3 regions of the Microbacterium plantarum genome follow, and region 1 is predicted to be linked to each of the others. Evidence: predicted binding sites of a transcription regulator. Region 1 holds the regulator's gene; each other region holds the start of a gene.
The links. Region 1 encodes HrcA, which represses chaperone genes, less so after heat shock. Its sites were predicted from a motif close to TTNGCACTCGNNNNNNNCGAGTGCNAA; they were not measured.
Positions count from the first base shown of each region.

Region 1 (3,224 bases):
CTCGTCCGCCGCCGCCGCCGGATGCTGTTCCAGGGCTACCTCCGCGCGATCTCGCCGCTGTACGCGACGCCTGAGGCCTGATGGGCGCGGCACTGCCGATCGGTGATCCGGTGCCGGTCGGCGGGACGCTGCCGGACGACCTCGTCATCGACCCCGACGTCCCGTTCGGGGTGTACCTGCACGTTCCGTTCTGCCGGGTGCGGTGCGGCTACTGCGACTTCAACACCTACACCGCCACAGAGCTGCGTGGCGCGCGGCAAGATGCCTACGCCGACGAGGTGCTGCGCGAGATCGCCCTCTCGGCCGATGTGATGGACGAGCGCGGCCCCCGGCGTCCGGCGCAGACGGTGTTCTTCGGCGGCGGCACTCCCACGTTGCTTCCGGCCGGGGACCTCGCTCGGATGCTGAGCGGAGTGCGGGACACGTTCGGCATCGCCGCCGGCGCGGAGGTCACCGTCGAGGCGAACCCCGACACGATGAACCCTCGGGTCGCCGACGAGCTGGCGGCGGCGGGCGTGACGCGCCTGTCGATCGGCATGCAGTCCGCGGTTCCGCACGTGCTCGCAGCGCTCGACCGAACGCACGATCCCGCCAACGTCGCCACCGCCGTGGCTGCCGCGCGCGGGGCTGGACTCGACGTCTCGGTCGACCTGATCTACGGAGCGCCGGGGGAGAGCCTCGACGACTGGCGGCGCTCGGTCGACACCGCGGTGGCGCTCGAACCCGACCATGTGTCCGCCTATGCGCTGATCATCGAGGAGGGCACCCGTCTCGAGCGTCAGATCCGCCGCGGTGAGGTGGCCGCGCCCGACGACGATCTCCAGGCCGACATGTACGAACTGGCCGATGACCGTCTCGCCGCCGCCGGCTTCTCCTGGTACGAGGTCTCGAACTGGGCCCGGTCGACCGACCAGCGCTCGCGCCACAATCTCGCCTACTGGCGCGGAACCGACTGGTGGGGTTACGGGCCGGGCGCGCACAGTCACATCGCGGGCCTCCGCTGGTGGAACGTGAAACACCCGGCGGCATATGCTCAGCGGCTCTCCGCGGGCGAGTCTCCCGCCGCAGGCCGCGAGCGCCCGGATGCCGAGGCCCGACGGCTCGAGTCCGTCCTGCTGCGATCACGCATCGTGGATGGGCTCGCCGTCGATGAGCTCGCGAACGACTCGCGCCGTGCCGTCGCATCGCTCATCGCCGACGGGCTCATCGAAGGCGCGGACGCCGTCCGCGGTCGGGTCGTCCTGACTCGCCGCGGACGCCTCATGGCCGATGCGGTCGTACGGGCGCTCACCGAGTGATCCCGGGCGGCGACCCGCCTCGCCCACGCGGTAGAATTGGCACTCGCAGACATCGAGTGCCAAACAGGAGGTGACGGACATGGTCTCAGAGCGCGGACTGCAGGTGCTGCGGGCGATCGTGCAGGACTATGTCGACACCCGCGAGCCCGTGGGAAGCAAGTCGATCGTCGAGCGCCACGCCTTCGGCGTCTCGGCTGCCACGATCCGCAACGACATGGCGCTCCTCGAGGACGAGGAGCTCATCGCCGCGCCCCACACGTCATCCGGACGCGTGCCGACCGATAAGGGCTACCGCGTCTTCGTCGACCATCTGGCAGGCCTTCGCCCCCTGAGCGCCGCCCAGCGCTCGGCCATCACGACCTTCCTCGACGGCCCTACCGACCTCGACGACCTGCTCGTGCGGACGGTTCGTGCGCTCACCCAGCTGACGGGCCAGGTCGCAATGGTGCAGTACCCCTCCTTCGCGCGCGCGCAGGTCTCGCACCTCGAATTGGTCGACCTCGGCGGCGGACGACTCGTCGTCATCGTCGTCACCGACACCGGCCGTGTCTCCCAGCGGGTGGGCGTGGTACGCACCCTCCTCGACGAAGCGCAATTCGCCGTAGCCAAGGCGACGCTGCGCGCCGCTGTCACCGGCGTCGCCGTGCGAGACGCCGTCACCGCGGTGTCGGCGCTCGCGGAGAGCGAGTCGGTCGGCGACCCGATCGGCGATGCGGTGCGCGAGATCGCCCGCATCCTGGTCGAAGAGCTCGAGACGTTCCGGCAGGACCGCCTAGTCATGGCCGGCACCGCCACGCTCGCGCGGCGAGAGGCGGATTTCCGCGGCAGTATCTATCCGCTGCTCGAAGCCATCGAGGAGCAGGTGACGCTGCTTCGGCTCATGGGCGAGATGGTCGCCGACGACCGCGGCGTCGCAGCGCGAATCGGCCGCGAGAACGAGGCGTACGGGCTCTCCGAAGCTTCGGTCGTCACGAGCGACTACGACGTCCCGGGCTCGCATGCACGCGTCGGCCTCATGGGACCGACGCGCATGGACTACCCGACGAACCTCGCGACGGTCCGCGCCGTCGCGCACTACCTCAGCCGGCTTCTCGACGAAGACGAGAAGTCCCGCTGACCCACCCCACCCACGCCCGAACGGGCGGAAAGGCGATCCGTGGCTGACCACTACGAGGTCCTGGGCGTTGCGCGCGACGCGTCGCCCGACGAGATCAAGAAGGCGTACCGACGCCTGGCACGAGAACTGCACCCCGACGTCAACCCGGGAGAGGATGCGTCCGAGCGATTCAAGCTCGTCACGCATGCTTACGACGTCCTCAGCGATCCGGAGCAGCGTCAGCGCTACGACATGGGCGGTGACTCCGCCGGCGGCTTCGGCGGCGCCGCGGGCTTCGGCGGATTCAGCGACATCTTCGAGACCTTCTTCGGCGGCGGCGCCGGAGGCGGCGGTCGCGCCGGGCGTCCGCGCTCCCGGCGCGAACGCGGACAGGATGCGCTCGTCCGGGTCACCCTCGAGCTCGGCGACGTCGTCTTCGGCGTGCATCGCGACATCGAGGTCGACACCGCGGTGCTCTGCGACACCTGCCAGGGCTCGTGCTGCCAGCCGGGAACGCAGCCGGTCACCTGCGACGTCTGCCACGGCGCGGGCAACGTGCAGCGCACCGTCCGCAGCCTGCTGGGCAACGTCGTGACGTCGCAGCCCTGCAACGTCTGCCAGGGTTACGGCACGACGATCCCGTACCCGTGCACGACCTGCCAGGGGCAGGGACGCGTCCGGGCTCGCCGCACCGTCTCGCTCGACATCCCCGCAGGTGTCGAGACCGGGTTGCGCCTGCAGCTCCCCGGATCCGGCGAGGTCGGTCCCGCCGGCGGCCCCAACGGCGATCTGTACCTCGAGGTCACGGTCGCTCCGCACGACGTGTTCAG
Region 1 is NZ_CP141117.1:1,600,199-1,603,422, forward strand. It holds gene VC184_RS07715 (DUF1990 family protein) at 1-81, shown strand, start outside; gene hemW (radical SAM family heme chaperone HemW) at 81-1,298, shown strand; gene hrcA (heat-inducible transcriptional repressor HrcA) at 1,378-2,415, shown strand; gene dnaJ (molecular chaperone DnaJ) at 2,455-3,224, shown strand, end outside.

Region 2 (3,224 bases), 1.1 Mb from region 1:
AGCGGCGCGCAGCGAGTCGACGCTGAGCACGACGAGGGCGAGCCAGACGAGCCCGAAGCCGATCCAGCGCTCGAGAGGCATCGGCTCGCCGAGGATCCAGGCTCCCGTGATGAACTGCAGGATCGGCGCGACGAACTGCAGCAGGCCGATGACCGTGAGGCTGCTGCGACGGGCGCCGGCGGCGAAGAAGAGCAGGGGCACGGCGGTGACGATCCCGGCGAGGGTCACCAGCGCGGTGTGGCCGGGGCTGACCGAGCCGAACACGAGCCCGCCGGTGACCGCGACGATGATCGCCTGCACGATCGCGACGGGCGCCAGCCAGAGCGACTCGAGGGTCAGGCCGCTGACGGCGTCGACCAAGGGCCCGATCTGCTTCTTGACCAGTCCGTAGGTGCCGAAGCTCGCGGCGAGGGTCAGGGCGATCCACGGGAAGGCCCCGTAGCCGATGACGATGACGCCGACCGCGACGGCGGCGATGCCGATCGCGACCCACTGGGCCACCCGCAGCCGCTCCTTCAGGACGAGGACGCCGAGGAGCACCGTGACGATCGGGTTGATGAAGTACCCGAGGCTCCCCTCGATCACGTGCCCCGTGAGGGTGCTGATGAGGAAGACCTGCCAGTTCACGTAGATGAGCAGCCCAGCCACGATGGTCCACAGCACCAGGCGCGGCGTGCGCAGGATCGCGATCAGCTTGCCCCAGGCCCGGAGCACCGTGAGGAGGATCGCGCAGAACACCAGCGAGAACAGGATGCGCCACGACACGACCTCGAACGGCCCCATCGGGGCGAGCGTGAGGAAGTAGAGGGGCATGAAGCCCCAGAGCACGTAGGCCGAGAAAGCGTAGATCCCGCCGAGCGAGCGTTCACGGGCGGGATCGAGGGGTGTCACGAGCCAAGCATAGGACGGTCATGACACGGCGAGGTCACGACGGACTGCCATCCGCCGCCGCACGCCTGCCATGACGAAGGCCCGGATGCGATGCACCCGGGCCTTCGTGGAAGAGCTCTGCGTCAGCGGACGACGACGGCGAGGACGTCGCGCGCCGAGAGCACGAGGAACTCGTCAGCGCCGAACTTGACCTCGGTTCCGCCGTACTTGCTGTAGATCACGCGGTCGCCGACGGCGACGTCGAGCGGAACACGGTTGCCGTTGTCATCGATGCGGCCGGGGCCGACCGCCACGACCTCGCCCTCCTGGGGCTTCTCCTTGGCGGTGTCGGGGATGACCAGACCACTCGCAGTGGTCTGCTCGGCCTCGACCTGCTTGATGACGATGCGGTCCTCGAGCGGCTTGATGGAAACCGACACGGTCTACCTCTTTCTTCGACAAGACTTGTTGGCAATCTCACCCTGAGAGTGCCAACTCCGAGTCTAGGGGGACGTTGGCACTCATGCAACGCGAGTGCCAACGTCCCTGAACCGGCGGCACCGCCCCGCGTAGGCTGTCGTGGTGGATCACGCCGAGCTCTCCGCGTTGCTGACCCCCGAGGGACTCCGTCTGGTCGACGCCCTCCGGATCTCGTCGACGGCGGATGCCGCGTCGGCCGTGTCGCGGCTGCGACGCGAGGGCCTCTCCCCCGACCTCGTGTCGGCCGTCGTCGGGCAAGCGCGGCTGCGCGAGCGCGCGCGGGCGAAGTTCGGTCCGTTCGCCGATCGGATGCTGTTCACCCGGGCCGGCCTCGAGCAGGCCACGCGTCTCGCTGTCGCCGCCCGCCACGCCGGCAGGTTCCGCGATGCCGGCATCGCCCGCGTCGCCGACCTCGGCTGCGGCATCGGCGGCGATGCGCTCGGCTTCGCCGGCATCGGGCTCGAGGTCCTGGCCGTCGACGCCGACGAGATCACCGCTGCCCTGGCCGCCTACAACCTCGCCCCGTTCGGTGCAGCCGCTCGCGTGCGCCACGGGCGGGCGGAGGAGACCGATCTCGACGGCGTCGATGCCGTCTGGCTCGACCCCGCTCGCCGCACCTCGGGCCACAGCGAGACGCGGCGCATCGCGGCATCCGACTACACGCCGTCGCTCGAGTGGGCCTTCGACCTCGCAGGTCGGATGCCGACGGGCATCAAGCTCGGCCCTGCGTTCGACCGCGACGACCTTCCCACCGACGGCGAGGCGCAGTGGATCAGCGCGGACGGCTCGACGATCGAGCTCGTCCTCTGGTCGGGCGCTCTTGCTCGCCCGGGCGTCCGGCGGTCCGCCCTCGTGATCCGCGGCGATCGTGCCGCCGAGCTCACCGCCGCCGATGATGCTTCGGACGTCGATCCGCGCGATCTGGGCGCCTACCTGCACGAGCCAGACGGCGCCGTCATCCGCGCTCGGCTGATCGGCGACGTGGCCCGCTCACTCGACGCGGGGATGCTCGCCGGCGGCACGGCGTACATGACCTCCGACACGGGGCGTACCAGCGCGTTCGCGACGACGTTCCGGGTGCGCGAGGTCCTGCCGCTGAAGACCCGCGAGATCGACGCCGCGCTCAAGCGCGCAGGGATCGGCATCCTGGAGATCAAGAAACGCGGGGTCGACATCGATCCTGCGCAGTTCCGCAAGAAGCTGAGCCTGTCGGGGAGCGCGTCGGCGACCCTCCTCCTCACGCGCGTCGGAGACCGCCGGGTGGCCGTCCTCGCCGACCGCGTCGAGGACGGTGAGGGCCGCCCCGGCGACGGGGCTCAGTCCAGCAGCCCGGCCTGAGCCGCCGCCCAGACGAGCCAGCCCGCGCTGTAGAGGATCGACAACGCGGCGAGGCCGAGCGCCCACACCGCGACCCCGCGACGCTCCCACGGTCGGCGCAGCGCCAGCACCGCCATGACGACCGCTGCGATACCCAGCGGGAACGCCCACCCGACGAACAGCGACAGTAGGAGCGCCACGATCGCCAGGGCCAGCGCCCACGCCCCCGACCGCGGCAGGATCTCGGGCGCCGGGGCCCACTCGACGCGCGGCTGCGACGCAGCGGGCTCGGCGCGCGGGCCGACCTCGGGGCTGCTCAGCAGCGGTGTCGGCTGCGTGAACTCGCGCTGGAACCCACCGCGGTGCTCGCCCGGCAGCCTCGCGGCCTCGGGAGCCGACGCGACGTCATCCGTCGGCGCTGCCACGGCGGGGCGCCGACTGCGCCGACGGTCATCGCTCACCCGCGTACCTGAATCTCGGTGACCGGAAGCGTCGAGTCGGCGCCGAACGAGAGGGTCGACGGGTCGGCGCCCGAGGAGATGAGCTCGGCGGCGAGC
Region 2 is NZ_CP141117.1:2,720,557-2,723,780, forward strand. It holds gene rarD (EamA family transporter RarD) at 1-891, opposite strand, end outside; gene groES (co-chaperone GroES) at 1,014-1,310, opposite strand; gene VC184_RS13195 (class I SAM-dependent methyltransferase) at 1,453-2,688, shown strand; gene VC184_RS13200 (hypothetical protein) at 2,667-3,128, opposite strand; gene tsaD (tRNA (adenosine(37)-N6)-threonylcarbamoyltransferase complex transferase subunit TsaD) at 3,125-3,224, opposite strand, start outside.
Region 2: a site for HrcA is predicted at 1,385-1,411, ahead of groES (co-chaperone GroES). Genes of this name have one in related genera too.

Region 3 (3,224 bases), 930 kb from region 1:
GGGTGCGGGGTATGGCGTCGGACATGGAGTTGCGTTCAGTCGCGGCCGAAGCGGCCGGGATGGCGCGGTTGACGGATCGGCGGCTGCAGGGTGAGATCGACCATGCGATGACCGTCATCGACGACTATCCCGCGGTGTTCGAGGCGTGGGTGCAGCGGCGGATCGAACGTGGCCACGTGAATGTGGTCGTGCGGGTCGGTGCGGGGCTTCCGAATGAGGTGCGGGATTCGTTCGCGGAAGCCGCGATCGCGGTGTGCGAGCGGGACGTGCCGTCGCGGGTGCGGGGTGCGCTGGATGCGTTGGCAGCCCGGCTTCACCCGCAGACGTTCACCGACCGGCACAAGACCGCGGCGGCGGAGCGGTGCGTACGGGTGTTCCACGGGTCGGATGGGATGTCGAATCTCGTCGCGAACCTTCCGACGGTCATCGCCGCCGGGATGCTCGACCGGCTGACGCAGATGGGGCAGTCCGTGAAGGACGCCCGGGCGGAGGGCGACGGGGCGGAAGGTGCCGGGGCGGATGCCGCTGGGTCGGGTAAGCCCGCCGACACGAGGACGATGGATCAGCTGCGCGCCGACATCCTCGGCGACCTGGTGCTCGGCGGGGCGCCGGTCGTTGACCCGACGTATGGGATCGACCGGGCTGGTGGGCTCGGGGCGATCCGCGCGCGGGTTCAGGTGGCGGTCACCGCCGAGACGTTGATGGGGCGTGACGAGAACCCGGCCGAAGCCGTCGGGGGCGCGCTGATCGATGCGGATACGGCACGCGAGCTCGCCGGGCAGGTCAGCGAGTGGGACCGGCTCTTCATCGACCCCGTCACCCGCACCCCGGTCGAGATCGACACCTACCGGCCCACGGCGTCGATGAAGAAGCTCCTGATGGCGCGCGACCAGCACTGCCGGTTCCCCGGATGCCGCAGAGCCGCGATCCGCTGCGAGCTCGACCACACGATCGATCACGCCCTCGGCGGGCACACCCACATCTTCAACCTCGCCCACCTCTGCCAACGACACCACTCGATGAAGCAATTCACGAAGTGGGAGGTCAGGCAGGTCGGCGGCGGGGTCCTGGAATGGACCTCACCCCTCGGCCGGGTCTACCGCGAAGACGTACCCATACCGGCCGTCTGCTTCACCATCGCCACCACGGACCCGCCACCGGATGCGACACGCGGCGGACCACCGCCGGACGAACCGCCACCCTTCTGAGTGCTGCAGCCACGCAGTCGGGCGCGCGCATCGCGCGCCTTCGAATCGGTCGCGGGCGCTGGGGGATATACGCGAAAGGGCGGCCGCCGCCCCCGAAAGAGCTGCGGCCGCCCGTCGTGCGAACGCGGATCTGCGCGATCAGTTCTCGATCGGCACCACCGGCGCGGCTGCGTCGGTCGTGACCTCGACCTTGCGCGGCTTGGCCTTCTCGCTGACCGGGATGGTCACAGTCAGGACGCCGTTGTTGTAGGTCGCGGCGATGCCTTCCGTGTCGACGCCCTGGCCGAGGTTCAGCTGACGCAGGAAGCTCGCGGCTTCACGCTCGCGCGTGATCCACTTCACTCCGTCACCGCTCGCGAGCGTGCGCTCGGCGCGGATGGTCAGCAGCTGGCCGTCGACGTCGATGTCGACCGAGCCCGGGTCGATGCCCGGCAGGTCGGCGGTCATCACGTAGTGGTCGCCGTCACGGTAGAGGTCCATCGGCATGCGACGGGGGCCGCGGCGCGTGTCGAAGAGGCTCGAGGCGATGCGGTCGAGGTCGCGGAACGGGTCATAAGTAGCCATCGATCTTTCCCTTCTCTGATGCTTCGTGTTGAGATCTGAAAGTTGAGCCGTCTCGGCTCAACTGCATCCAGATTAGCACTCTCCCCCATCGAGTGCCAAGGGTTCTCGCACAGCGAACAGCGCCCCGAAGACGGGGCGCGGGAGGGCCTCTCAGCACTCGACGACGTTCACGGCGAGACCGCCCTCGCTCGTCTCCTTGTACTTGTGCGACATGTCGATCCCGGTCTGGCGCATCGTCTCGACGACGGCATCCAGCGACACGTAATGCTGCCCGTCACCCCGCAACGCGAGTCGCGCCGCGGTGACCGCCGTCGACGCCGCGATCGCGTTGCGCTCGATGCACGGGATCTGCACGAGGCCACCGACCGGGTCGCACGTGAGCCCGAGGTGGTGCTCCATCGCGATCTCCGCCGCATTCTCGATCTGCGCGCTGTTGCCGCCCATGACCGCCGTCAGGCCTCCCGCAGCCATTGCGCACGCAGATCCGACCTCGGCCTGGCAGCCGCCCTCCGCACCCGAGATGGACGCGTTCGCCTTGAACAGCGACCCCAGCGCCGTCGCGGTCAACAGGAACCGCCTGATGCCGCGGCGCCGATCCAGATCCTCCGACGCGAGCCGCGACTTCGCCGCGAACCGCCACCAGTACATAGCCACCGCCGGAAGGATTCCTGCGGCACCGTTGGTGGGCGCGGTGACCACGCGTCCACCCGACGCGTTCTCCTCGTTGACGGCGAGCGCGAAAGCACCGAGCCACTCCCCCGGCAGCTCACGCCCACCCGCCGCCTCCGCCTGTTCGAGCTGCGCCCGCATCGCCCCCGCCCGGCGCCGCACGCGCAGCATCCCCGGCAAGGTGCCGTCGGCTCGAAGCCCCGCCTCGACGCACCCCGCCATGGCATCCCAGATCGCGTCGAGGCCGGCAGCGACCTCGGCCTCCGGCCGGAGTGCCTCCTCGTTGCGGCGCGCGAGGCCGGCGATGCTCATCTGCTCGCGCTCGCACAGCTCGAGCAGCTCCGCCGCGGTGCTGAAGCGGTACGGCCAGGCGACAGCGCCCGAACCTCCGCGCCGTCCGCCCGCCTCGGCGGCTTCGCCTGCGCGTCGGATGAAGCCGCCCCCGACCGAGAGATACGTTTCCGACGCGACGAGATCGCCCGCGGCGTCCCACGCGCTCAGGGTCATCGCGTTGGGATGCTCCGGAAGCCGCGTCCGCGGTTCGAAGGTCACGTCGCTCCGCGAGAACGGCACCGCGTGCCACCCCGCGAGCACCAGGGGCGACCCGTCGACCCATTCGGTCCACGCGCCGCGAACCACGTCGGGATCGACGGTCTCGGGCGCATGACCCTGTAGCCCTGCGACCACGGCGTCGGGCGTGCCGTGCCCGATCCCGGTCGCTCCGAGCGACCCGTACAGCACGCAGCCGACCCGTGCGACCTCGGGAAGCCGCCCCGCGGCCTC
Region 3 is NZ_CP141117.1:671,745-674,968, reverse strand. It holds gene VC184_RS03180 (HNH endonuclease signature motif containing protein) at 1-1,208, shown strand, start outside; gene VC184_RS03175 (Hsp20/alpha crystallin family protein) at 1,347-1,772, opposite strand; gene VC184_RS03170 (L-serine ammonia-lyase) at 1,923-3,224, opposite strand, start outside.
Region 3: a site for HrcA is predicted at 1,845-1,871, ahead of VC184_RS03175 (Hsp20/alpha crystallin family protein). Genes of this name have one in related genera too.